3 regions of the Pseudomonas sp. Pf153 genome follow, and region 1 is predicted to be linked to each of the others. Evidence: predicted binding sites of a transcription regulator. Region 1 holds the regulator's gene; each other region holds the start of a gene.
What was found. The regulator sigma-54, encoded in region 1, starts transcription at its own class of promoters, with help from an activator protein. The targets are predictions, from matches to a motif close to ANTGGCATNNANNTTGCTNT.
Positions count from the first base shown of each region.

Region 2: glnK (P-II family nitrogen regulator) is a predicted target of sigma-54. The motif match lies at 2,236-2,255, and genes of this name have one in related genera.
Region 3: AD666_RS15200 (CmpA/NrtA family ABC transporter substrate-binding protein) is a predicted target of sigma-54. The motif match lies at 6,419-6,438, and genes of this name have one in related genera.

Region 1 is NZ_LHVL01000018.1:184,686-192,700, forward strand. It holds gene AD666_RS12885 (aspartate ammonia-lyase) at 1-846, shown strand, start outside; gene AD666_RS12890 (hypothetical protein) at 874-1,314, shown strand; gene AD666_RS12895 (superoxide dismutase) at 1,317-1,940, shown strand; gene AD666_RS12900 (ZIP family metal transporter) at 1,960-2,850, shown strand; gene AD666_RS12905 (HPr family phosphocarrier protein) at 2,858-3,133, opposite strand; gene rapZ (RNase adapter RapZ) at 3,149-4,006, opposite strand; gene ptsN (PTS IIA-like nitrogen regulatory protein PtsN) at 4,008-4,472, opposite strand; gene hpf (ribosome hibernation-promoting factor, HPF/YfiA family) at 4,485-4,793, opposite strand; gene AD666_RS12925 (RNA polymerase factor sigma-54) at 4,870-6,366, opposite strand; gene lptB (LPS export ABC transporter ATP-binding protein) at 6,522-7,247, opposite strand; gene lptA (lipopolysaccharide transport periplasmic protein LptA) at 7,247-7,792, opposite strand; gene lptC (LPS export ABC transporter periplasmic protein LptC) at 7,779-8,015, opposite strand, start outside.
Region 2 is NZ_LHVL01000009.1:171,991-180,005, reverse strand. It holds gene AD666_RS05855 (YifB family Mg chelatase-like AAA ATPase) at 1-294, opposite strand, end outside; gene AD666_RS05850 (sensor histidine kinase) at 493-1,755, shown strand; gene AD666_RS05845 (accessory factor UbiK family protein) at 1,783-2,043, opposite strand; gene glnK (P-II family nitrogen regulator) at 2,457-2,795, shown strand; gene AD666_RS05835 (ammonium transporter) at 2,829-4,163, shown strand; gene AD666_RS05830 (secondary thiamine-phosphate synthase enzyme YjbQ) at 4,378-4,803, shown strand; gene sutA (transcriptional regulator SutA) at 4,905-5,225, shown strand; gene AD666_RS05820 (HAD family hydrolase) at 5,416-6,120, opposite strand; gene xerC (tyrosine recombinase XerC) at 6,117-7,016, opposite strand; gene AD666_RS05810 (DUF484 family protein) at 7,019-7,744, opposite strand; gene dapF (diaminopimelate epimerase) at 7,758-8,015, opposite strand, start outside.
Region 3 is NZ_LHVL01000023.1:2,923-10,937, forward strand. It holds gene AD666_RS15185 (GGDEF domain-containing protein) at 1-1,987, opposite strand, end outside; gene rlmKL (bifunctional 23S rRNA (guanine(2069)-N(7))-methyltransferase RlmK/23S rRNA (guanine(2445)-N(2))-methyltransferase RlmL) at 2,129-4,393, opposite strand; gene rmf (ribosome modulation factor) at 4,924-5,139, shown strand; gene AD666_RS15195 (quinone-dependent dihydroorotate dehydrogenase) at 5,312-6,331, opposite strand; gene AD666_RS15200 (CmpA/NrtA family ABC transporter substrate-binding protein) at 6,571-7,782, shown strand; gene AD666_RS15205 (ANTAR domain-containing response regulator) at 7,797-8,015, shown strand, end outside.

The sequences.
Region 1 (8,015 bases):
ACCGGTCGTACCCACCTGATGGATGCGATGCCGGTCCGCCTGAGCCAGGTGCTGGAGGGATGGGCGCAGCAGTTGAAAGCCAATATCGGCCATTTGCAGGAGCTGCTGCCAAGCCTGCAGGCCCTGGCCCAGGGGGGCACGGCGGTGGGAACCGGGGTCAATGCCCACCCTCGCTTCGCCGAGCTGTTCAGCCAACAGCTGACCCTGCTGACTCAGGTGCAATTCACGCCTGGCAAGAACTTCTTCGCCCTGATCGGTTCCCAGGACACCGCGGTGGCGGTTTCCGGGCAACTCAAGACCACGGCGGTGTCGTTGATGAAAATCGCCAACGACTTGCGCTGGATGAATTCCGGGCCCCTGGCTGGCCTGGGCGAGATCGAGCTGGAGGGCTTGCAGCCGGGCTCTTCCATCATGCCCGGCAAGGTCAACCCAGTGATCCCGGAAGCCACCGCGATGGTCGCGACCCAGGTGATCGGCAACGACACGGTGATCACCGTGGCCGGCCAGTCGGGCAACTTCGAACTGAACGTGATGTTGCCGATCATCGCCCAGAACCTGCTGAGCAGCATCGCCTTGATGGCCAATGTCAGCCGGTTGCTGGCGGATAAGGCCATTGCCACTTTCAAGGTCAACGAGGCCAGGCTCAAGGAGGCGCTGTCGCGCAACCCGATCCTGGTTACAGCATTGAACCCGATCATCGGTTACCAGAAAGCCGCGCAAATCGCCAAGACGGCTTATCAACAAGGCCGCCCGGTCATCGATGTCGCCCTGGAACACACTGACCTGTCGCGTAGCGAACTGGAGGTCTTGCTGGACCCCGAGAAGCTCACGGCGGGTGGTGTGTAATTCCGATCCCTGTGTGGAGGACTCATCATGGAGCACTGGAAACGCACAATCGAACGAGCCAATCGTCATTTCATGCTGGGCGAACTGGTGGATGCCCGCGAAGCCTACCTGCAAGCCCTGGCCCTGGCCCAGGTGCTTTATGAACGCTGGCCTGACGCCGATGAGGCCGTGGCCGCCTGCGTCGTCTCCCACCACAATCTGGCGGACTTGCACCTGCGCCTGAACCAGCCAGAGGAGAGCGCCGAATACTTGTGCGCCATCCATCAACGGTTGCTGCAGACCCTGCAAGACGAGTGCATGCCGGCGGCCCTGCGTGCGGCCGCGATGCGCCAGAGCCACAGGACTTATGTCGAACTGCTGGGTTTCATCAGTGAGCATGGCGAGTACCCCCGCACCCAACGGTTGCTCCACAGCAAAGACACGTCACCCTTGCACCGCAATGCCCCTCTTCATTATGGAGTTCATTGAAAATGGCTTTTACCTTGCCTGCGCTGCCCTACGCCTACGACGCCCTGGAACCGCACATCGATGCGAAAACCATGGAGATCCACTACACGAAACACCACCAGACCTATATCAATAACCTCAACGCCGCGGTGGAGGGCAGCGAGTACGCCCAATGGCCCATCGAAAAACTGGTGGCCAGCGTGGAGCAGTTGCCACAGAACCTACGGGCGGCGGTGATCAATCAGGGCGGCGGCCATGCCAATCATTCCTTGTTCTGGGAAGTGATGTCCCCTGAGGGCGGCGGCCAACCGGACGGTGCGCTTGGCGCAGCGATCGAGACACAACTGGGGGGGCTGGAGCGATTCAAGGAAGCATTCACCAAGGCTGCGCTGAGCCGATTCGGCAGCGGCTGGGCCTGGCTGAGCGTGACCCCGCGTAAGACCTTGGTGGTGGAGAGTAGCGCCAACCAGGACAGCCCGCTGATGAACGGCAATACGCCGATCCTGGGCCTGGACGTGTGGGAGCACGCGTATTACCTGCTGTACCAGAACCGTCGGCCCGAATACATCAACGCTTTCTACAACGTGATCAATTGGCCTGAAGTCGCCCGACGCTATCAGGCGGCGCTGGCGTCGAGTCCTTCATGAACACCTTCCAAGGCTGACTATGGACACTCAAACACTGGCGATTGGAAGCGGACGGATGTTCCGCTATGCCTTGGGGTCATTGCTGGTGTTGACCGGGATGATGTTGTTGGCGGCCCAGGGCTTGGCGTGGCTGGACCTGGAGTCCAGGCTGCTGCGGGCCCTTCAAGGCGGCGGGCTCTGTGCCTTGGGCACCGCGCTGGGGGCCGTGCCGGTGCTGGTCATCCGGCGCATGCCCCAGGCCGTGGGCGATTCGCTACTGGGCTTCGGTGCCGGGGTGATGCTCGCTGCCACGGCGTTTTCGCTGATCGTGCCGGGCATTGCCGCGGCGCAGCAATTGGGATTCACGCCTTGGGCCGCCAGCGGCCTTACCTGCTTTGGCATTCTGTCGGGGGCGTTCGGGTTGTACCTGGTGGACCGCAAGGTTTCGGCCAGCCCCGAGAGGCTGGTGGCGGCGCCAGGACGTCCGATCATTGCGCGGCGGATCTGGTTGTTCGTGTTCGCCATCATCGGTCACAACATTCCAGAGGGCATGGCGGTGGGCGTGTCGGCAGGGGGCGGCATGCCCGATGCTGACAGCCTGGCGATGGGTATCGCCTTGCAGGATGTCCCCGAAGGGCTGGTGATCGCGCTGGTGCTGGCTACGGCGGGCATGTCGCGGGTCAAGGCGTTCTTGATTGGTGCGGCGTCAGGGCTGGTCGAGCCCGTGTTTGCGCTGCTGTGCGCCTGGGTGGTGAGCCTGGCCGAGATGTTCTTGCCCCTGGGCCTGGCGTTGGCGGCTGGGGCGATGCTGCTGGTGGTGACCCACGAGGTCATTCCCGAATCCCGCCGCAATGGTCACGAGAAACTGGCGAGCCTGGGATTGTTGGTGGGTTTTTGCCTGATGATGGTGCTGGATACGGCGTTGGCGTGACAGGGGGTTATTCGCCTTCGTCGAAGTAATTGTTGATCAAGGCCACCAGCGCATCCATCGCTTCCCGCTCCTCTTCGCCCTTGGTTTCCAGGTAGATCTTGGTGCCCTTGCCAGCGGCGAGCATCATCATTGCCATGATGCTCTTGCCGTCGATCGTGGCATCTTTCGTTCGTCCGACTCTGATCTCTGTACCAGGAAATCTACCCGCTACACCCACGAACTTGGCTGACGCACGGGCATGCAAACCCAGTTTGTTAATGATTTCAATTTCCTGAGCTGGCATCGCGATGTGAATCCTTTAGCTGAGGTCGCGGTGGCGAACCTGGACATTCTTCAGGGAGGGCTGCAGGAGGCGACCCAGGCGCTCAGTCAGGTAGACGGAACGATGATGACCACCGGTACAGCCGATGGCGATGGTGACATAGGCGCGATTGCTCGCGGCGAAGCGGGGCAGCCATTTGAGCAGGTAGGCGGAAATGTCCTGGAACATCTCCTCTACATCCGCCTGGGCCTCCAGGTAGTCGATCACTGGCTGGTCAAGCCCGGACTGGTCGCGCAGTTCCGGCTTCCAATACGGGTTGGGCAGGCAGCGCACATCGAACACCAGGTCGGCATCCACTGGCATGCCACGCTTGAACCCGAATGACTCCAGCAAGAACGCCGTGCCTGGCTCGGGCTGGTTCAGCAGACGTAATTTGATGGTGTCATGCAGCTGATAAAGGTTCAGGTGCGTGGTATTGAGCTTCAAGTCCGCCAGGTCGGCGATCGGCCCCAGCAACTGGCTTTCGTCGTGGATGGCTTCGGCCAGGGAACGGCTGGCATTGCTCAGCGGGTGGCGGCGACGGGTTTCGGAAAAGCGCTTGAGCAATGTTTCTTCATCGGCGTCCAGGTACAGCACATCGCATTGGATGTGCTTGCTGCGTACTTCTGCGAGCAGTTCGGGAAACCGCGACAGGTGGCTGGGCAGATTGCGTGCATCGATGGAAACCGCCACCAGCGGTTGCGCCAGTTCGGTATGGATCAGGGCGCGCTCGGCCAGCTCCGGCAGCAGGCCTGCCGGCAGGTTGTCGATACAATAATAGCCGTTGTCTTCGAGTACATTGAGGGCTGTACTCTTCCCGGAGCCGGAGCGGCCACTGACGATGATCAGGCGCATGTTAATGACCGTTCTGTTCGTCCAGGACAACCTGATACAAGGCTTCGTTACTCGATGCGCTGCGCAGTCTGTCGCGAACTTCCTTGCGGTCCAGCATGCTGGCGATCTGACGTAGCAGTTCAAGGTGTGCATCGGTGGCCGCTTCGGGGACCAGCAATACGAACAGCAGGTCGACCGGTGCGCCGTCGATGGCGTCGAAATCTATAGGGGCTTCAAGGTGCAACAGCGCACTGATCGGTGCGGTACAACCCTTGAGGCGGCAATGGGGAATGGCGATGCCGTTGCCAAAACCGGTCGAACCGAGCTTTTCTCGGGCAACGAGGGCCTCGAAGACGTCCTGCATTTCCAGATCCTCGACTTCGTGATGGATCAGGTTTGCAATCTGTTCGAGAGCTTTCTTTTTACTGCCTCCCGGCGCGTTCACCTTGGAACGGCCGGGGGTCAGGATGGTTTCTAGTCGAATCATGGATTGGGGAGATTAACGACCGGTCGCGCCCTGGAGGAGGCTCTGGGTCTTTTCCTTATGCTTTTTGAGTTGGCGATCCAGTTTGTCGGTCAGCAGGTCAATCGCGGCATACATGTCTTCATGCGAGGCGTTGGCGACCACTTCTCCACCGGGGATATGCAACGTGGCTTCGATTTTCTGCAGCAGCTTTTCGACGGTCATGATGACTTGAACGTTGGTGATCTTGTCGAAATGCCTCTCCAGTCGGTCGAGTTTTTCGCCGATGTATTGACGAAGAGGTTCGGTCACTTCCAGTTGGTGTCCACTGATGTTGACTTGCATACAGCTTCTCCTTCGTTGCCAGTGCATAAAGCGGCAGGCAGAAATACCTGCCACTGGAACGCTGTGGCGTGGCCTGTTACATCAACCGCTTGCGTTCGCTCGAAGGCGCGATCCCGAGGGATTCGCGGTATTTGGCGACGGTACGGCGGGCCACCTGAATGCCTTGTGCCTCCAGTAAACCAGCGATCTTGCTGTCACTCAACGGCTTTTTCTGATTTTCCGCCGCCACCAGTTTCTTGATGATCGCGCGGATGGCCGTGGACGAGCATTCGCCGCCTTCGGAGGTACTGACGTGGCTGGAGAAAAAGTATTTCAATTCATAGATTCCCCGCGGGGTATGCATGAATTTCTGAGTGGTGACGCGGGAAATCGTCGATTCGTGCATGCCCACCGCCTCGGCGATGTCATGCAGGACCAATGGCTTCATGGCTTCGTCGCCATACTCCAGGAAACCGCGCTGATGCTCGACGATCTGGGTGGCGACTTTCATCAGGGTTTCGTTACGGCTTTGCAGGCTCTTGATGAACCAGCGCGCTTCTTGCAGCTGGTTGCGCATGAAGGTGTTATCGGCGCTGGTGTCGGCGCGCTTTACAAACCCTGCATACTGGGCGTTGACCCGCAACTTGGGGACCGCTTCCTGGTTCAACTCCACGAGCCAGCGATCGTTGTGTTTGCGCACGATCACGTCGGGGACCACGTATTCGGGTTCGGTGGCCTCGATCTGCGAGCCCGGCCGCGGGTTGAGGCTCTGGACCAGTTCGATCACCTGGCGCAGTTCATCTTCCTTGAGTTTCATGCGCCGCATAAGCTGGCTGTAGTCGCGACCGCCCAACAGATCGATGTAGTCGGTAACCAGCCGCTTGGCTTCGGCCAGCCAAGGCGTCTTGGCGGGCAATTGGCGCAGTTGCAGCAGCAGGCACTCGCCGAGGCTGCGGGCGCCGATGCCGGCCGGTTCGAACTGCTGGATGCGGTGCAGGACGGCTTCGATCTCGTCCAGCTCGATGTCCAGCTCGGGATCGAAGGCTTCCAGGATTTCTTCGAGGGTCTCGTCCAGGTAGCCCTGGTTGTTGATGCAGTCGATCAGGGTCACCGCAATCAGGCGATCGGTGTCCGACATTGGTGCCAGGTTCAACTGCCACAACAGGTGGCTTTGCAGGCTCTCGCCGGCGGAGGTGCGGGTGGTGAAGTCCCACTCGTCGTCATCGCTGCTGGGCAGGCTGCTGGCACTGGTCTGGTAGACGTCTTCCCAAGCGGTATCCACGGGCAGGTCGTTGGGAATGCGTTCGTTCCATTCGCCATCCTCCAGATTGTCCACTGTCGGGGCGGATTGTTCCTGATAGGACGGTTCCTGGATCTCGGTACTGGTTTTCTGCTCGACGTTGTCGGCCAGCGGATCGGTGTTATCGAAGTCGTCGCCTTCTTCCTGGCGCTCGAGCATCGGGTTGGATTCCAGGGCCTCCTGGATTTCCTGTTGCAGGTCCAGGGTCGACAATTGGAGCAAGCGGATAGCCTGTTGCAGCTGCGGCGTCATCGTCAGCTGCTGGCCCATTCTCAAGACTAGCGATGGTTTCATGGCAGGGGCTTAACACCTTATTCGCCGGCGCACATGCGCCATCCACTACATGGCGCCGGAGCGCCAAACCTTAAGCAAATTATATGCCTGAAACTGAAGTGTTTGCCTAGCAATAAAATCAGCGGTGCCGGGCCAATTTACCAAACACGTTATGCCTACAAGCGGAACTCATGACCCAGATAGACTTCCTTGACCAGTTCATTGGCCAGGATGGTCGCCGCGTCGCCCTCGGCGATCAGTTGTCCGTCATTGACAATGTAGGCGGTTTCGCAGATGTCCAGGGTCTCACGCACGTTGTGGTCGGTGATCAGCACGCCGATCCCCTTGGCCTTGAGGTGGTGAATGATCTGCTTGATGTCGCCTACCGAGATCGGGTCCACGCCGGCGAACGGTTCGTCGAGCAGAATGAATTTCGGCGCGGTGGCCAGGGCTCGCGCGATTTCCACCCGGCGTCGTTCGCCGCCGGAGAGGCTCATGCCCAGGTTGTCACGGATATGACTGATGTGGAATTCCTGCAACAGGCTTTCCAGCTCCTGGCGGCGGCCGGCTTTGTCGAGATCCTTGCGGGTTTCGAGGATCGCCATGATGTTGTCGGCCACCGACAGCTTGCGGAAGATCGATGCTTCCTGAGGCAGGTAGCCGATGCCGGCTTTCGCCCGGCCATGCATGGGCTGGTGGCTGACGTCCAGGTCGTCGATCAGTACGCGGCCCTGATCGGCCTGTACCAGGCCGACGATCATATAGAAACAGGTGGTTTTGCCCGCGCCGTTGGGGCCGAGCAGGCCGACGATTTGCCCGCTGTCGATGGACAGGCTGACATCACGCACAACCTGGCGGCCCTTGTAGCTCTTGGCCAGGTGCTGAGCTTTCAGAGTTGCCATTACTGGGCCTTCTGCTCGGTTTTCTTTTTCGGCTGGATGACCATGTCGATCCGTGGGCGCTGCTCGGTCACCTTGCTGCCGGTGGCGCGACCGGCGCTGGCGAGTTTCTTGTTGGTGTCGTAGACGATTTTTTCGCCCTGGGTGACGTTGTTGTCCTTGTCGATGACCTTGGCGCGGTCGATCAGCACAACGCGGTCCTGGGAGGCGTGATACTGGATGGTCACGCCGTAGCCCTGGACGGGCTTGGTGTCGCCGGCTGTCTGCAGTTGCTCGAAATAGGCCAGGTTGCCCACGGAGGTCACCACGTCTATATCGCCGGACTGGGTGCGGGTGATGGTCACGGTATTGCCGGTCACCTTCATCGAGCCCTGGGTGATGATCACGTCACCTTTATAGGTCGCCACGCCGTTCTTGTCGTCAAGCTGAGCGTCGTCGGCCTGGATGCGGATAGGCTGGTCGCGGTCGTTGGGGAGGGACCAGGCGCTCGCGCTTCCCAGTGCTGCGCCCAGACTGAGCAAAATAGGGAGGGTTTTAGCGAGCTTCATACTGTCCTCTTACGTTCGATAGCAGGTGTATCCTGCTTTCCTTCAGATACGCTTTCATTCCCGTGCCGGTCGATACACCGCCGGCGCCGTCGATTCTAACGGGTTGCTCGGTCTGCGCATATTCCTGCTGCGGGAACACGGTCATGCGACTTGTGGTGATGATGGTCGTACGGTTTTTCTCGTCGGTGCGGGCCACGCGTACCGAGTCGATGAGCTCCACTTC
Region 2 (8,015 bases), on a different contig from region 1:
GGTCGGCACTTGCACACTGGCTGCCAGGATCCCCAGGGCAATCGCCAGGTCGAACCGCCCGCCATCCTTCGGTAGATCGGCGGGCGCCAGGTTCAAGGTGATGCGCCGCGCCGGGAAGTTCAGCCCTGAGTTGATGATCGCGCTGCGCACCCGGTCCTTGCTTTCCTTCACAGCCGCTTCCGGCAAACCGACCATCGTCAGCGATGGCAAACCATTGGCCAGATGAACCTCAACGGTAACGGCAGGGGCCTCCACCCCTACCTGGGCGCGGCTGTGGACGATGGCGAGCGACATGGAACGTTCCTTGAGTGAAGAAAGGGCCGCGTCCTGCGGCTGTTCAAAGCGTAGTCGTGAGGGGAGACCCCGGAGCGGTAATTGAATGGCCGATTTTTCGCAGGATGTTTCGAATACGGCGTGGGCGATCAGGCCCCTCTGCTAGACTGAAAAAGTCCGGTATTGGCGGTATACAAACGGCACAGGGAGGAAGCGGCCATGGACAATCTGCTGGCGCTGTTGACCGACAACCGCTTCATGCCTCATGGCCACTGCTACATGTGGCGTCCGGACCTGCTCTGGACCAATGTCATCGCCGATGGCTTGATCACTTTTTCCTACATCAGCATTCCCTTCACCCTTCTTTACTTCATCCACAAGCGCAAGGACGTTCCGTTCGACTGGATGCTGGCGGCTTTCGGCGTCTTTATCCTGGCCTGCGGGACCAGCCATGTGATGGAAATCCTGACCATCTGGCAACCCTACTACTGGCTGTCGGCGCTGGTTAAGGTCATCACCGCCATTGCCTCGGTGATCACCGCTATTTTGCTGGTCCGGCTGATACCCGCGGCGCTGAAGATCCCCAGTCCCCAGCAGTTAGCCAGGGTCAACGACGAGTTGCGCGAAGCCCAGGCTGAACTGGTCACCACCGCCCGCCGAGCGGGAATGGCGGAAATAGCCACCAACGTCTTGCATAACGTGGGCAACGTGCTCAATAGCGTTAACGTGTCAGCCCAGGTCTTGTACGACAAATTGCACACGTCCAAAGGGCAGGGGGTCGCCAAGGTCGTCCAGTTGATGAAGGAACATTCCGACGATCTGGGCGATTTCTTCAACAGCGATCCAAAGGGTCGGGCTCTGCCGGAGTACCTGGGCAAACTCGCCGAGTCGCTGGCAATCGAGCAGCAGAGCATGATCAATGAGTTGGCGCAGTTGACCAAAAGCATCGACCACGTCAAGGAAATCGTCGCCACTCAGCAGGCGTATGCCGGCAACTCAAGTGTGTTGGAGCCGGGGTCGTTGCGAGAGTTGATCGAGGATGTGGTGCGAATCTGCCATGTCTCTCTGGCGCGTCATCATGTGACGGTGGTCAAAGAGCTCGACGATATCCCGCTGATGCCGCTGGATAAACACAAGGTTCTGCAGATATTGATCAACCTGATCAATAACGCCAAGCAGGCCCTCGACCCGGTCGTGGACCGGCCATCCCGGATCATCCTGCGTCTCAAGGCCATTGAAGACAAGCGAGTGCGGGTCGAGGTCGAGGACAACGGCGAGGGCATTTCCATGGGCAATCTCACCCGGGTGTTCGAGCATGGTTTCACGACACGGGTCGACGGCCATGGCTTCGGCTTGCACAGCTGCATCCTGGCGGCCCATGAAATGGGCGGTGAACTGATGGTACAAAGCGACGGGCCGGGACTCGGAGCGCTTTTTGCGCTGGAGCTGCCGATGGTGTCCGCTTCGGACAAACCGCATTGAAACATCCCAGGCGCATCCCGAGCCTGCTTATTCCTGCGTTGGAGCCAATCGCGCTTCCAGCTCCGCCACCTTCGCCTCCAGGCTCTCCAACCGGGCCCGGGTCCGCGCCAAAACCACCATCTGGCTGTCGAATTCTTCCCGGCTAACCAGGTCCAGCTTGCTGAATCCGCTTTGCAGCAGCGCTTTGAACTGGCTTTCGATTTCACTCTTGGGCAGGGGGGTATCGCCGCTGAGTAGACGGGAGGCGTGGCCGCTCAGGGCGTCGAGGAGGTCTTTTGGCGCAAGCATGTCTGGTGTCCTGAAAACAATGGCAGGCAGTGTATCACGCAGTGTCTATAGTCAATTCACGAGTGCGGATGCACGCTTTTCGCGCACGGGGCCGGGCGCTGTCGCACTGTTGTTGTGCGTATCGCTGCGGTTCGTGGTGCAGCGCAGGTCGGCGAATCGGGTAAGGGATTGAAATCAGTGGGTTTGGGCACAGATGGCAAGGTTTCTGCTTAGTGGCTGATGACCCATGCACTGATGCAGTCGTTGTGACGAATGCAGTGCAGCAGACGAAGCGGGGAGCTTCGTCAGGAACGGTTGACTGGCGCCGGTCGGGCAACTTGGGCCGACGATGCGTTACAAAGCCAGGCACTGCGCTTAGACTTGAGTCGGGTTTGTTTTCCTGGGGCAAGTCCACCAATTCGGGAGAGAGTTTCATGAAGCTAGTCACTGCCATCATCAAGCCGTTCAAGTTGGACGACGTGCGCGAGTCGCTGTCCGAAATCGGCGTGCAGGGCATTACCGTTACCGAGGTCAAGGGCTTCGGCCGGCAGAAAGGCCATACCGAGCTGTATCGCGGCGCGGAATACGTGGTCGATTTCCTGCCCAAGGTGAAGATCGACGTCGCCATCGACGACAAGGATCTGGACCGGGTCATCGAGGCCATCACCAAGGCTGCCAACACCGGCAAGATCGGTGATGGAAAGATCTTTGTGGTCAATCTGGAACAGGCTATCCGCATCCGTACCGGCGAAACCGATACCGACGCCATCTAAGCCGCCAAACCCAACGCCCCAGGAGAAAACAATATGACTCTGCGTAAATTCGCAGGGCTAGGAGCCCTGTTGTCCTTCGTAATGCCTGGCCTGGCCATGGCGGAAGAAGCGGCAGCCCCTGTACTGAATTCCGGCGACACCGCCTGGATGCTGACTGCCACGATTCTTGTCCTGTTCATGACCATCCCTGGCCTGGCGCTGTTTTACGGCGGCATGGTCCGGTCGAAAAACCTTCTTTCCGTGATGATGCAGTGCTTTGCCATTACCGGTCTGATCAGCATCCTGTGGGTCATCTATGGCTACAGCATCGCGTTCGATACCACCGGCATGGAGCAGGGCGTCGTCAATTTCAACTCCTTCATCGGCGGCCTGGGCAAAGCGTTCCTGGCGGGCGTCACCCCGGCCAGCATCACCGGCCCGGCGGCGCTGTTCCCTGAAGCGGTCTTCATCACTTTCCAGATGACGTTCGCCATCATCACGCCGGCCCTGATCGTCGGCGCCTTCGCCGAGCGGATGAAGTTCTCCGCCATGCTGATCTTCATGGGGGTGTGGTTCACGCTGGTCTACGCGCCGATTGCGCATATGGTCTGGTCCGGTAACGGCGGCCTGATGTGGGACTGGGGCGTGCTGGACTTCGCCGGCGGCACCGTAGTGCACATCAACGCCGGTATCGCGGGACTGGTGGCGTGCCTGGTGCTGGGCAAGCGCAAAGGCTTCCCGAGCACGCCGATGGCGCCGCATAACCTGGGTTACACCCTGATGGGCGCTGCCATGCTGTGGGTTGGCTGGTTCGGCTTCAACGCCGGTTCCGCCGTCGCCGCCAACGGCACGGCCGGCATGGCGATGCTGGTGACTCAGATCGCCACCGCTGCGGCGGCGCTGGGCTGGATGTTTGCCGAGTGGATCACCCACGGCAAGCCAAGCGCACTGGGCATCGCCTCGGGCGTGGTGGCGGGTCTGGTTGCGATCACACCGGCTGCCGGCACCGTGGGCCCGATGGGCGCCCTGGTCATCGGCCTGGCGGCGGGCGTGGTGTGCTTCTTCTGCGCGACCACCCTCAAGCGCAAGCTCGGCTACGACGACTCCCTGGATGCCTTCGGCGTGCATGGTATCGGCGGTATCCTCGGCGCGATCCTGACCGGTGTGTTCGCCGCACCGGCCCTGGGTGGCTTCGGCACCGTGACCGATATCGGTGCGCAGGTCTGGATTCAATTCAAAGGTGTGGGTTTCACCGTGATCTATACGGCGATCGTCACCTTCATCATCCTCAAGGTTCTGGACGCCGTCATGGGCCTGCGGGTCTCCGAGGAAGAAGAAGCCGTTGGCCTGGACCTGGCCGAACACAACGAGCGTGGCTACAACCTGTAAGCGCACGCAAAAAAAATTATGCCCGGTTCGCCGGGCATTTTTTTGTCCGCAGTTTGTCATTGCTCAGAAGAAGGCCCGGTTTTTTCCGACGTCTTTTGTCATGTAAGCGACACGGTTTTTCTACCGCCAAAGGCTTACATCGAAGGAGGAATATTAGGCTCTTTGTTTTTTTCCAGAGCGCGCTAGAATGCGCGCCGAACGTGCGGAGATCTGTATGTGGCAACAGACGCTGATAACCCTGCGGGCCAGGCCCAGGGGCTTTCATCTGGTGACGGACGAGTTGCTCGCCGGTCTGCCTGAACTCCGGGCGTGTCGCGTCGGTCTGTTGCATCTGTGGCTGCAGCATACCTCGGCCTCGTTGACCATCAACGAGAACGCCGATCCGGCGGTTCGTCGAGACTTCGAACGATTTTTCAATCGGCTGATCCCACAAGGAACCGCCGGTTATGAGCACAACGACGAAGGCCTGGACGACCTCCCGGCGCACTTCAAGGCCAGCGTGCTGGGTTGTCAGGTCAGCCTGCCGGTAACGGACGGGCGACTGGCACTGGGTACCTGGCAAGGTGTTTATCTGGGCGAGCACCGTGATCATGGCGGTGCTCGTAAAGTCCTCGCCACCTTGTACGGTGAAGGGGCATGACCGCTGATTGCCGGCGGATGTTGAATTTTTTCTGGCAGCCTTCGACAGTTGGCGAAGCTGGGCTATAACTAATCTGCTTTTCGCAAGTCATGAGGTAGAACATGAGCGACGATGATCTGGAAAACGACGACCTCGAAGTCGGTGACGAAGACGAGGCCGAAGACGGTCTGGAAGCGGCGGCTGAAGATGTTGCCGATGAGGATGTTGCCGATGTCCCGGTGCCTGCCAAGGGCAAGGCCAAAGCGGCAGTGTCGATCGACGAGCTGCCGAGCGTAGAGGCCAAGAACAAGGAGCGTGATGCGCTCGCCAAGGCCATGGAAGAGTTCCTGGCCAGGGGCGGAAAGGTGCAGGAAGTGGAGGCCAACGTGGTCGCCGATCCGCCCAAGAAGCCTGACAACAAGTACGGCAGCCGCCCTATCTGAGCTTCTGCTTTTTGCTTGCATGAAAAAGCCCGCCGTCGCTGCGGGCTTTTTCATGGGCGCATGACAGTGCACCGTCCATGTGGGAGCGGGCTTGCGCGCGAAGGCGTTTCAACATCCAGCAGATGAGTTGGCTGACCCAGCGCTTTCGCGAGCAAGTCCGCTCCCACAGAGAACTGTGGCGTTTGCCGGCTCAGGACTGGCTATGCCACCCCGCCAGCAACCCCGGCAGTTCCGTCAGGCTGCGAATCTCGGCATCCGGTTTGTGCTCGGCATCCCAGGTCTTGCCCGCCGGGTTGAACCACACCGCCCGCAAGCCGGCCTGCTGAGCGCCGGCGATGTCGTCGCCCGGATGATCGCCAATGTGCACGGCGGTTTGCGCGGTGGCGCCGCCGCGTTGCAGGGCTTCGTGAAACAACCGGGCGTCTGGCTTGGCGACGCCGATGTCTTCGGCACACAGGGCGAACTTGAAGTAGTCCGCCAGCCCCAGGCGACGTACATCGGCGTTGCCATTGGTGACCACGCCGAGGGAGAAGTGATTGGCCAGGATTTCCAGGGTGGGCTGCACCTCCGGAAAGACCTCCAATTGATGGCGCGCATGCAGGAACGCCTCGAATGCCTGGTCCGCCAGACCAGAGGCCTGCCACTGGTCATAGCCTGCCTCTTGCAGCGCACGGAACAGCACTCGCCGGCGCAGCGCACTGATGCGGTGCTTCAGGTCCGGCTCCTCGCGCAGCACTTGTTCGCGGATCGCCCACAGGTGCTCCACCGGCACGCCACCCAGATCCGGTGCGTTGTCGGTCAACCATTGGCGTAAGACGGCTTCGGCGCTGGCGATCACCGGGGCGGTGTCCCACAGCGTGTCGTCCAGGTCGAAAGTGATGAGCTCGATGGTCATGATTCGTCGCCCTTGATGCGTTTGGCCCTGGGGTGGGCACTGTCATAGACCGTCGCCAGGTGTTGGAAATCCAGATGAGTGTAGATCTGGGTGGTCTTGATGTCCGAGTGGCCGAGCAGCTCTTGGACCGCGCGCAGGTCCTGGGAAGATTCCAGCACGTGGCTGGCGAAGGAGTGCCTGAGCATGTGCGGATGCAGGTTCTGTCCCAGTTCGCGTTCGCCGGCGGCCTTGACCCGTATCTGGATGGCCCGTGGTCCGAGGCGCCGACCCTGTTGGCTGACGAAGACGGCGTCGTCGGCAGGGTTGGCCAGTGCCCGCAGCGGCAGCCACAACGCCAGGGCTTCGCGGGCCTTGCGGCCGATGGGCAGCAGGCGTGTCTTGCTGCCCTTGCCGAGCACCTGGACCATGCCATCGGCCAGGTCCAGTTGCTCCAGGTTCAGGCCCGTCAGCTCTGAAAGTCGCAAGCCGGAGGAATAGAACAGTTCGAGAATCGCCTGGTCCCGTCGCGCCAGGAAGTCATCCTCGACCGCGCCTTCGAGCAGTTGCAGGGCGCGGTCGGTGTCGAGGGTCTTCGGCAACCGGCGCTCGCCCTTGGGCGGTGCCAGTCCGGTGGCCGGATCGTGGTCGCAGAGGCCTTCGCGGTTGAGGTAGTGGTATAAGCCACGTACTGCCGACAACAGTCGTGCCAGGCTGCGGGAAGATTGTCCCTGCTGGTGCAGTCGTGCGATCAGGCTGCGCAGGCGCTGGATGTCCAAGGCCTGCCAACTGCCGACGTTCTGCTTCTGGCACCAGCCCAGCACTTTTTCCAAGTCGCGACGATAGGCCGACAACGTGTGGGGCGACACTTGGCGCTCACTGCGCAGGTGTTCGCAGTAGGCCTCCAACTGCCGCTCCATCATCAGCGTACCGAGCGCAGCGAACCGGCAACCCGTGGCAATACCCGGCCGGTGACTTCGGCGATGTAGCTCAAGAACAGCGTGCCCACCGAGCTCTTGTAGTGCTGGGGATCGCGACTGGCGATGGCCAGCACGCCGTGCACGCCCTGATGGGCGATGGCGACGACGGCGGTGGAGCCAATCTGCTTGCGTTGTTCTTCGCCAAAGAGGAAGTCCAGCTCATGCTCGCGCAGGCTGCCGCTGACGCTCTTGTTTTCCGTGAGCAGGCCGCCGATGGCGGTCTGCGCATCGGCATGGGTCACCCAGCGGCCGACCGGCATAGCGTTGTCGCCAAACAGGATCAGGCTGACAAAAGGCACCTGGAAATCCTGTCGCAGGCTGTCTTCGACGCTCATCACCACATCTTCCAGGGTACTGGCGTCCATCAGGGCCAGTATCAGGCGACGGGTCTTTTCGAACAGTCGGTCGTTGTCCCGGGCCACATCCATCAGGTGCGAGAGACGATGACGCATTTCAATGTTGCGCTCGCGCAGGATCTTCATCTGATGCTCCACCAGCGATACGGTATCGCCGCGCCGGTGGGGGATGCGCATCACTGAAAGCAACTCTTCGCGCTCGACGAAAAAGTCCGGATGAGCCTCCAGGTAAGCGGCCACCGCCGCGGCATCCGGAAGCGGGCTCGGGGTTTCGTCGGGCTGCGGGGCTGGAACCTGTGGCTTGTCGGTCATGGGTTTGACTCACTCAAAGACGAACTTGTCCTTCGTATACGCGTACTGCCGGCCCGGTCATCATCACCGGTTGGCCGGGGCCTGCCCACTCGATGGACAAGCGCCCGCCGGGCAGGTCGATCAACAGGGGTGAATCCATCCATCCCTGGCTGATCGCCGCGACGGCAGCGGCACAGGCGCCGGTGCCGCAGGCCTGGGTTTCCCCCGCACCGCGTTCCCAGACACGCAATTGCGCGCGGTGGCGGTCGATGACTTGCAGGAACCCGACGTT
Region 3 (8,015 bases), on a different contig from region 1:
CGCGTTCGACTCGCGTCATCTCCGAGGTCAGGCGTTCCTGGAAATAACGCCGGTTGCGGATGCCGGTCAGCGCATCGGTCACTGACAAGGCCCGCAGCTCTTCTTCCACGCGCTTGAGATCGGAAATGTCCGAGATGTAGCCATGCCACAGCACGCCACCGCCCGGAAGCTGTTCGGGCGTCGCCTCGCCACGTACCCAGCGCAACCCCCGTTGCGGCAGTTGTACCCGATACTCTTCACGCCATGGGCTCAAGGTATCGGCCGAAGTGCGGATCGAAGCGCGAACCCGGGCACCGTCCAGCGGATGGATGCGCGAGAAAATTGCCTCCGCGTTCTGGACCAGCACATCGGGTGCCAGCTCGTAAATATCGCGGATGCCGTCGCTGGCATAAATCACGCTGAACCGGCCATTGAAATCCATTTTGAACTGATAGATACCGCCGGGAACGTGGGCGCTGAGTTTTTTCAGCAACATGTCCCTGGCGGCCAGTGCTTCATGGACACGCTTGCGCTCGGTGATATCGATGCAGATCGCCAGGTGCCCGACCCACAGCCCCTGATCGTCGAGCATCGGCGTGGCCAGCATGTTGACTGTCAGGTGACTGCCATCACGACGCACCAGGGTCCATTCCCGGGCTTGCTGCCCTCCACGCTCGCTGCCCTCCAACAGCATCGCGTGGCACGTGGGGATCGGCTTGCCAAAGCGTGCGGCGAGCTGAGCGGCCCGAGCCTGGAGTTCCCGGGGAACGTGCAGGCTCTCCAGAGTCATGCTCTGCAAGACTTCCTGGCTTGGGTAGCCCAGCATGTGTTCGGCGCCGGCGTTGAAGGTGGTGATGACGCCCCGCAAGTCCGTGGCGATGATCGCCACCTGGGTCGCGGCATCCAGTACACCGCGCAATTGATTATGGGTCCCGCGCAGTTCCTGCTCCCGGGCACGCAGTTCCCGGGTGCGTTGTTCCACCAGTGTCAGCGCCCGCTGCCGCTGGCTGACCAGCACATAGAGCAAGGCGCTGAGCAGGAAACTGAGCAAGCCACCCAACACCACCAGGCTCGACACCGAGGAATGATTGGCCGCCAGGAATATCCGACTGGGTCGCAGTTCTATCCGGTAATCATGACTCCCGAGGCGCAGCAGGCGGATCGCTGACAAATCGCTTTCACCTGGCGGTTCGGCGGACTCGAACAAGATTTCTTCCCGATCGTCGGTAGACAGGTCCAGGACACGCAAGGACAGGTTTTCATGGCCGGACGCCGGCAACCCATCGCCCACCAGACGGCGCATGTTGATGGCGGCCACCACGTAACCGAACGGTTCCGGGGACGTTGCTCTTTTTACCGGTGCAACCAGCAAGACCCCACGGGCGAAGGCCGGATCGGTGCCCATCAAATCCAGGGGTTGCGAGACCACCAGGGCATCGCGCTGACGCGCTCCTTCAAGTGCAGCCCGGCGCAAGGGTTGGGACAGCAGATCGAAGCCCACTGGCGAGGCGGAGGACGGCTGGCTCTGGACGTACAGAACGGGGACATACTCGTCCCGCTCGGCAGTTGGTCGCAGGCCACCGTGACCGTCCGCCTCACGGATGGAGAACCCATCCATCCCCTCGGCGCGAGCCTGCTGCTCGAATGCCTGGCGCTCGTCCCGAAGCACGCGTGGTGCCCAACCGAACGCCTGGGTACGGTGCAACAACGCTTCGGCGTAGCCATGGAACTCCTCGCTGGAAACCCCCGAGGAATTGGCAAAGAAACGCCGCAGGCTGTCCAGGCGCTGCTCCTGGTCCTGGAACCGCTCCTCGATGCGACTGAAACGCTCCTCGGCTTGCAGCTCGAAACGTTGGCGCAGTTGCTGGTTGAACAGATTGGTCATTGCCCAGGTCAGCAAACCGGTCATGCAGGTGCCGGCCAGGAAGACCAGTGAAGCCACCAGCCAGGCCGAGACATCTTCGCTGATAAAACCCAGGATCCTGGGACGTACCGGATGCAATGCCATAACGACAACTCGAAAAGGGGCAGGCATGGGATACAGCCCTGACCACAGCTTTAGTTATAGCTATTAGCCATCACTTTGACCAGCCCTGAAAACGGCTGGAAGCCTTGAAATACAAGGCTTCGTGGATCCAATCGGGACATTTCAACGTGACATGATTTTCCAGGCGCGATGGATTTTGCCATTGCGGGCAAAGTCCGGATCGATGGTGCTGGCGGTGATTTCCTCCACCGCGTAGCGCTCGCACACATTGTCCTCGAGCTGGAACTTGCGGAAATTGTTGGAGAAATACAACACGCCACCCGGTGCCAGACGGGCCATTGCAAGGTCCAGCAACTGGACGTGGTCGCGCTGTACGTCGAACACACCTTCCATGCGCTTGGAGTTTGAAAAGGTCGGTGGGTCGATGAAGATCAGGTCGTATTCGTCGCGACAGTCCTGTAGCCAGGTCATCACATCGCCCTGCTCCAGGCGGTTCTTATCGGAAAAACCATTGAGCGACAGATTGCGCCGTGCCCAGTCCAGATAGGTTTTCGACAGATCGACGCTGGTGGTGCTACGGGCGCCCCCCTTGGCGGCGTGGACGCTGGCGGTCGCGGTGTAGCAGAACAGGTTGAGGAAGCGTTTGCCGGCTGCCTCTTTCTGGATACGCAGGCGCATCGGACGGTGGTCGAGAAACAGTCCGGTGTCCAGGTAGTCGGTGAGGTTGACCAGCAGCTTCACGCCCCCTTCGTTGACCTCGGTGAACTTGCCCTGGGCGCTCTGACGTTCGTATTGCTTGGTGCCGCTCTGGCGCTCACGACGCTTGATCACTACGCGACTCTTGTCGACGTTCAGCGCCTGCGGGATGGCCGCCAGCGCGTCGAACAGCCGGGCCGAGGCCTTTTCCGGGTCGATGGACTTCGGCGCGGCGTATTCCTGAACATGCACCCAATCGTGGTACAGGTCGATGGCCATGGAGTATTCGGGCATGTCGGCATCGTAGACCCGGTAGCAATCGACGCCCTCACGTTTGGCCCATTTACCCAACTGCTTGAGATTCTTTTGCAGACGATTGGCGAACATCTGCCCGCCTTCGCTCAGGCGCGCCTGCTCGACCACGGGCGCCGGGGCCGGCGCCGGTTTGATCGGATTGCCGTTCTTGTTGTACTGGCGCTCTTGCGGCACTTCCGGTACCCGATCCTGTAGATCGCGCTCGGCCTGACGCTGTTCCGGGGTGCGGCGCTCGCCGGTCACGAACTGATCCGGCAGCACCTTGATCAATAACAGCTTGCACGGCAAGGCGCCGTTCCAGAACGAATACTGCTTGTGACTACGAATGCCCATGCGCTTGCCCAGGTCCGGCGCGCCGGTGAACACCGCGGCCTCCCAGTTCAGGCAGGCCTGGCGCAGGCGTTCACCGAGGTTCTGGTAGAGATACAGCAGGCTGGCTTCATCGCCCAGACGCTCGCCGTAGGGCGGGTTACAGATGACCAGGCCTTTCTGGTTCTGGTCCGGACGGGGCTCGAAGGTGGCGACTTCACCTTGATAGATCTTGATCCACTCGCTCAGGCCCGCACGTTCGACGTTGTTGCGGCCCGGCTGGATCAACCGTGGGTCGGCTTCGTAGCCGCGAATCCACAACGGTGGTTTGGCCAACCCGGCAGCAGCGCGGGCGGTGGCTTCTTCATGGAGTTTTTTCCACAACGCTGGCACATGGCCTAGCCAGGCGGTGAAGCCCCATTGTTGGCGACGCAGGTTCGGCGCCATGTCGGTGGCAATCATGCCCGCTTCCACCAGGAACGTGCCCACACCGCACATCGGGTCGGCCAAAGCCCCACCTTCGGCGGCAATGCGCGGCCAGCCGGCACGGATCAGGATGGCCGCGGCGAGGTTTTCCTTCAGCGGCGCCGCGCCTTGCTGCAAGCGATAGCCACGCTGGTGCAGGCTATGGCCGGAAAGGTCCAGGGAGAGAATCGCTTCGCCGCGATCCAGGCGCAGGTGAATGCGCAGATCCGGGTTGAGCTTGTCGATGGACGGTCGCTCTCCAGAGGGCGTACGCAGCTTGTCGACGATGGCATCCTTGACCTTCAGTGCGCCGAAGTGGGTGTTATCGATGCCCGAACCGTGCCCGCTGAACTCCACCGCCAGGGTGCCATCGGCCAACATGTGATCCTGCCAGTCGACGTCCAATACGCCGTGGTACAGGTCGTCGGCGTTTTTCATCGAAAAGCGCTTGAGGACCAGCAGTACACGGTTGGCCAGCCGAGACCACAGACACAGGCGATACGCCGTCTCCATGTCGGCCATGCCGCGAACGGCGGAGGTGTGCTCGCGTGCCTCTTCAAGGCCAAGCCCGGTGGCTTCCTCGAGCAGCAGGCCTTCGAGGCCCTTGGGGCAGGTGAGGAAGAGTTCAAAACGGTCGGACATGGGAGTTTCCAGAGCCTTTGGCCAAGTGGACCGGGCAACGCATTGCCGGTCGGGTTCAATCAGGTACTTTTCTCAAGAGCACCCGGTGGCATGAAAGTATGCCGTTCCACCCTCGCCGCTCAGGTTAAAAGAGCTTAGATGCAGGGGCAGGTTAAAAATTCTGTAAAACAAATTGTGAAAACTCATCCCTTTCGTCGAATAGTACCCGAGTGCAACGGGAGGACATTCTCATTCGAACCAGCGCAGCCCTCTTCAACGCAGGGCCGATCATACAGGGGTCTTGCTCAAAAGCGGTCAGTGAACAGCTTGTTACTTATCGCTCTGGCATCTTTATTGTTACGTGCTTATGACAAAAAGATCATTCCATCCATGTGACGCTTTGGTTAGAACTCAACACAGGTTGACGTCGCAACGGCGCCAACACCTTGGCTCGTCACGCCGGCAACGAGCCACCAACGGCAGAATGATTCTGCCCCGGCCTCGATAGAGGTCGACGCGAAGCAACAGTCAACAAGTGAGGGCAACACCCTATGAGAAGACTTAAGCGTGATCCGTTGGAAAGAGCATTTTTACGCGGTTACCAATATGGCGTTGGTGGTAAATCCCGTGAGCTTTGCCCCTTTACTCTACCGTCAGTACGTCAAGCCTGGATCAATGGCTGGCGAGAAGGACGCGGCGACAACTGGGACGGTATGACCGGCACTGCGGGTATCCATAGACTCAACGAACTTCACGCCGTCGGCTGACACAGGGCTTAATACTCCAGAACTCGACAATTTGATCCGACCATCGACTTAACCACGCGCGTCCCATCCGGACGGCGGGCTACGGCCCAGGGGCTCCTTCGAGGAGCCCTTTTTAATGGGCGGCTTTCACACATTCAAACACACCCTTGTGGCGAGGGATTCTTGCCCGGCTCTAGCCCAACGCCGCGATGGCGTCCACGGACTCACGAATCAACGCAGGTCCCTTGTAGATGAAGCCCGAATAAATCTGGACCAGGCTCGCCCCGGCGGTGATTTTCTCGGCCGCATGGCGCCCTTCGGTAATCCCGCCAGCGGCGATGATCGGCAAGCGCCCGGCCAGCTCGGCGGCCAGCACCTTCACGGTGTGGGTGCTCTTGTCACGCACTGGCGCGCCGGATAACCCGCCCGCTTCATCACCGTGATCCATCCCTTCGACGCCTTCGCGACCCAGCGTCGTGTTGGTGGCGATCACCGCGTCCATGCCCGTCTCGATCAGGGCCTGGGCCACTTGCACGGTTTCTTCGTCGGTCATGTCCGGAGCGATCTTGATCGCCAGCGGGACATGCTTGCCATGAATCAGTGCCAGCTCCGCGCGACGCCGGGCCAGGTCCGCCAGCAACTGCTTGAGGGAATCCCCGAATTGCAGGCTGCGCAGCCCCGGGGTATTCGGCGAGCTGACATTGACGGTCACGTAGCTGGCGTGGGCATAGACCTTGTCCAGGCAGATCAGGTAATCGTCGACGGCGCGCTCCACCGCAGTGTCGAAATTCTTGCCGATGTTGATGCCCAGCACGCCCTTGTACTTGGCGGCGGCAACACGGGCCAGCAAATGGTCGACGCCCAGGTTGTTGAAGCCCATGCGGTTGATGATCGCCTCGGCTTGCGGCAAGCGAAAAAGGCGCGGCTTGGGATTACCCGGTTGCTGCCGTGGCGTGACGGTGCCGATTTCCACGAAACCGAAACCCAGCTGCGCGAAGCCGTCGATGGCTGCACCGTTCTTGTCCAGCCCCGCGGCCAGGCCCACCGGGTTGGGAAACTGCAATCCCATCACACTCACCGGGAGTTTCGCCGGTGCCTTGCACAGCAGCCCATTGAGGCCCAGGCGCCCGCCCGCGCCAATCAGGTCCAGGGACAAATCGTGGGAGGTTTCCGGGGAAAGTTTGAACAGCAGTTCGCGGGCCAGGGTGTACATGGGCGATTTTGACTCGGGCGACAAAATGAGGCGGGGATTATAGCCGCGCAGCGGCGGTTCAGCGAGGCGCCTGCATAAAACAGTGCCGATGGCATATGCCTTGCACCGTTTGTGCTCATCGACGCTCATGCCAACGACGGAATGAGTGCCACACTGATTTAAAGGACAACGGCGTCGTCCTCCGGCCTTGCTCTGGCAGTTGTCGGGTACGGCGCTTTTTATGTGCAAGGTGATGCCCGATGAATGAAATTCCAGCCAACCCCCTGGCCTGGGTCAATGGCAGCGACGCTCCGGAAAAGAGCGCGATCGATCTTGGCTTCATGGCCTTGAGTGATTGCGCCCCGGTGGTGGTGGCCGCCACTCAGGGCTTCGCCCAACCCTACGGCCTGACCTTGAACCTCAAGCGCCAGGCATCCTGGGCCAACCTGCGGGACAAGCTGGTCAGCGGCGAAATCGATGCGGCCCACAGCCTGTACGGCTTGATCTATGCGGTGCACCTGGGCATCGGCGGTGTCGCGCCGACTGACATGGCCGTGCTGATGGGCCTGAACCAGAACGGCCAGAGCATCAACCTCTCTCATGGGCTGCAAGCGCTGGGCGTGACCAGTCCTGAGGCACTGGAACGCCATGTGCACCAAACTCGCACGAAACTGACCTTCGCCCAGACCTTCCCAACCGGCACCCATGCGATGTGGCTCTACTACTGGCTCGCCGCCCAGGGTATTCATCCGTTGTCGGATGTGGACAGCGTGGTGGTACCGCCACCGCAAATGATCGCCCACTTGCAGGCCGGCCGTATCGATGGCCTCTGCGTCGGCGAACCCTGGTGCGCCAGTGCGGTAAAACAGAACCTGGGCTTCACCCTGGCGACCACGCAGACCATCTGGCCCGATCACCCGGAAAAAGTCCTGGGCTGCACCCGCGCTTTTGTCGAACAATACCCCAATACCGCACGTGCCCTGGTGATGGCGGTCCTTGAGGCCAGTCGCTTCATCGAACAGAGCAGCGAGAATCGCCGCAGCACCGCACAACTCTTGAGTGCGCCCGAATACCTCGACGCACCGCTGGACTGCATCGAGCCCCGCCTGCTTGGCATCTATGCCGACGGCTTGGGCAATAGCTGGCAGGATCCCCACGCCATGCGTTTCCACGGTGACGGCGAAGTGAACGTCCCTTACCTGTCCGACGGCATGTGGTTCATGACCCAGTTCCGCCGTTGGGGCCTGTTACGTGAAGACCCGGATTACCTGGCCGTGGCGCAAGAGGTCCAACAGCTGGCGCTGTATCGCCAGGCCAGTGCAGCACTGGGCATCGCATCTCCCCGTCAGGACATGCGCAGCAGCCAATTGATCGACGGTATTACTTGGGACGGTTCGGATCCGGCCGGGTATGCCCGCTGCTTCAAACTGCACGCCTTGAGCGATGCGGCTCCCCTTCTCGCCAGCCGCTGACAGGAGCCTTGAGCATGTTGCGTATCCTGCTGATCAACGACACCGCGAAAAAAGTCGGTCGTCTCAAGGCTGCCCTGACGGAAGCCGGGTTCGATGTCATCGACGAATCCGGATTGACCATCGATTTGCCAGAACGCGTCGAAACAGTGCGTCCGGACGTGATCCTGATCGATACCGAGTCACCGGGACGGGATGTGATGGAGCAAGTGGTACTGGTCAGTCGCGACCAGCCA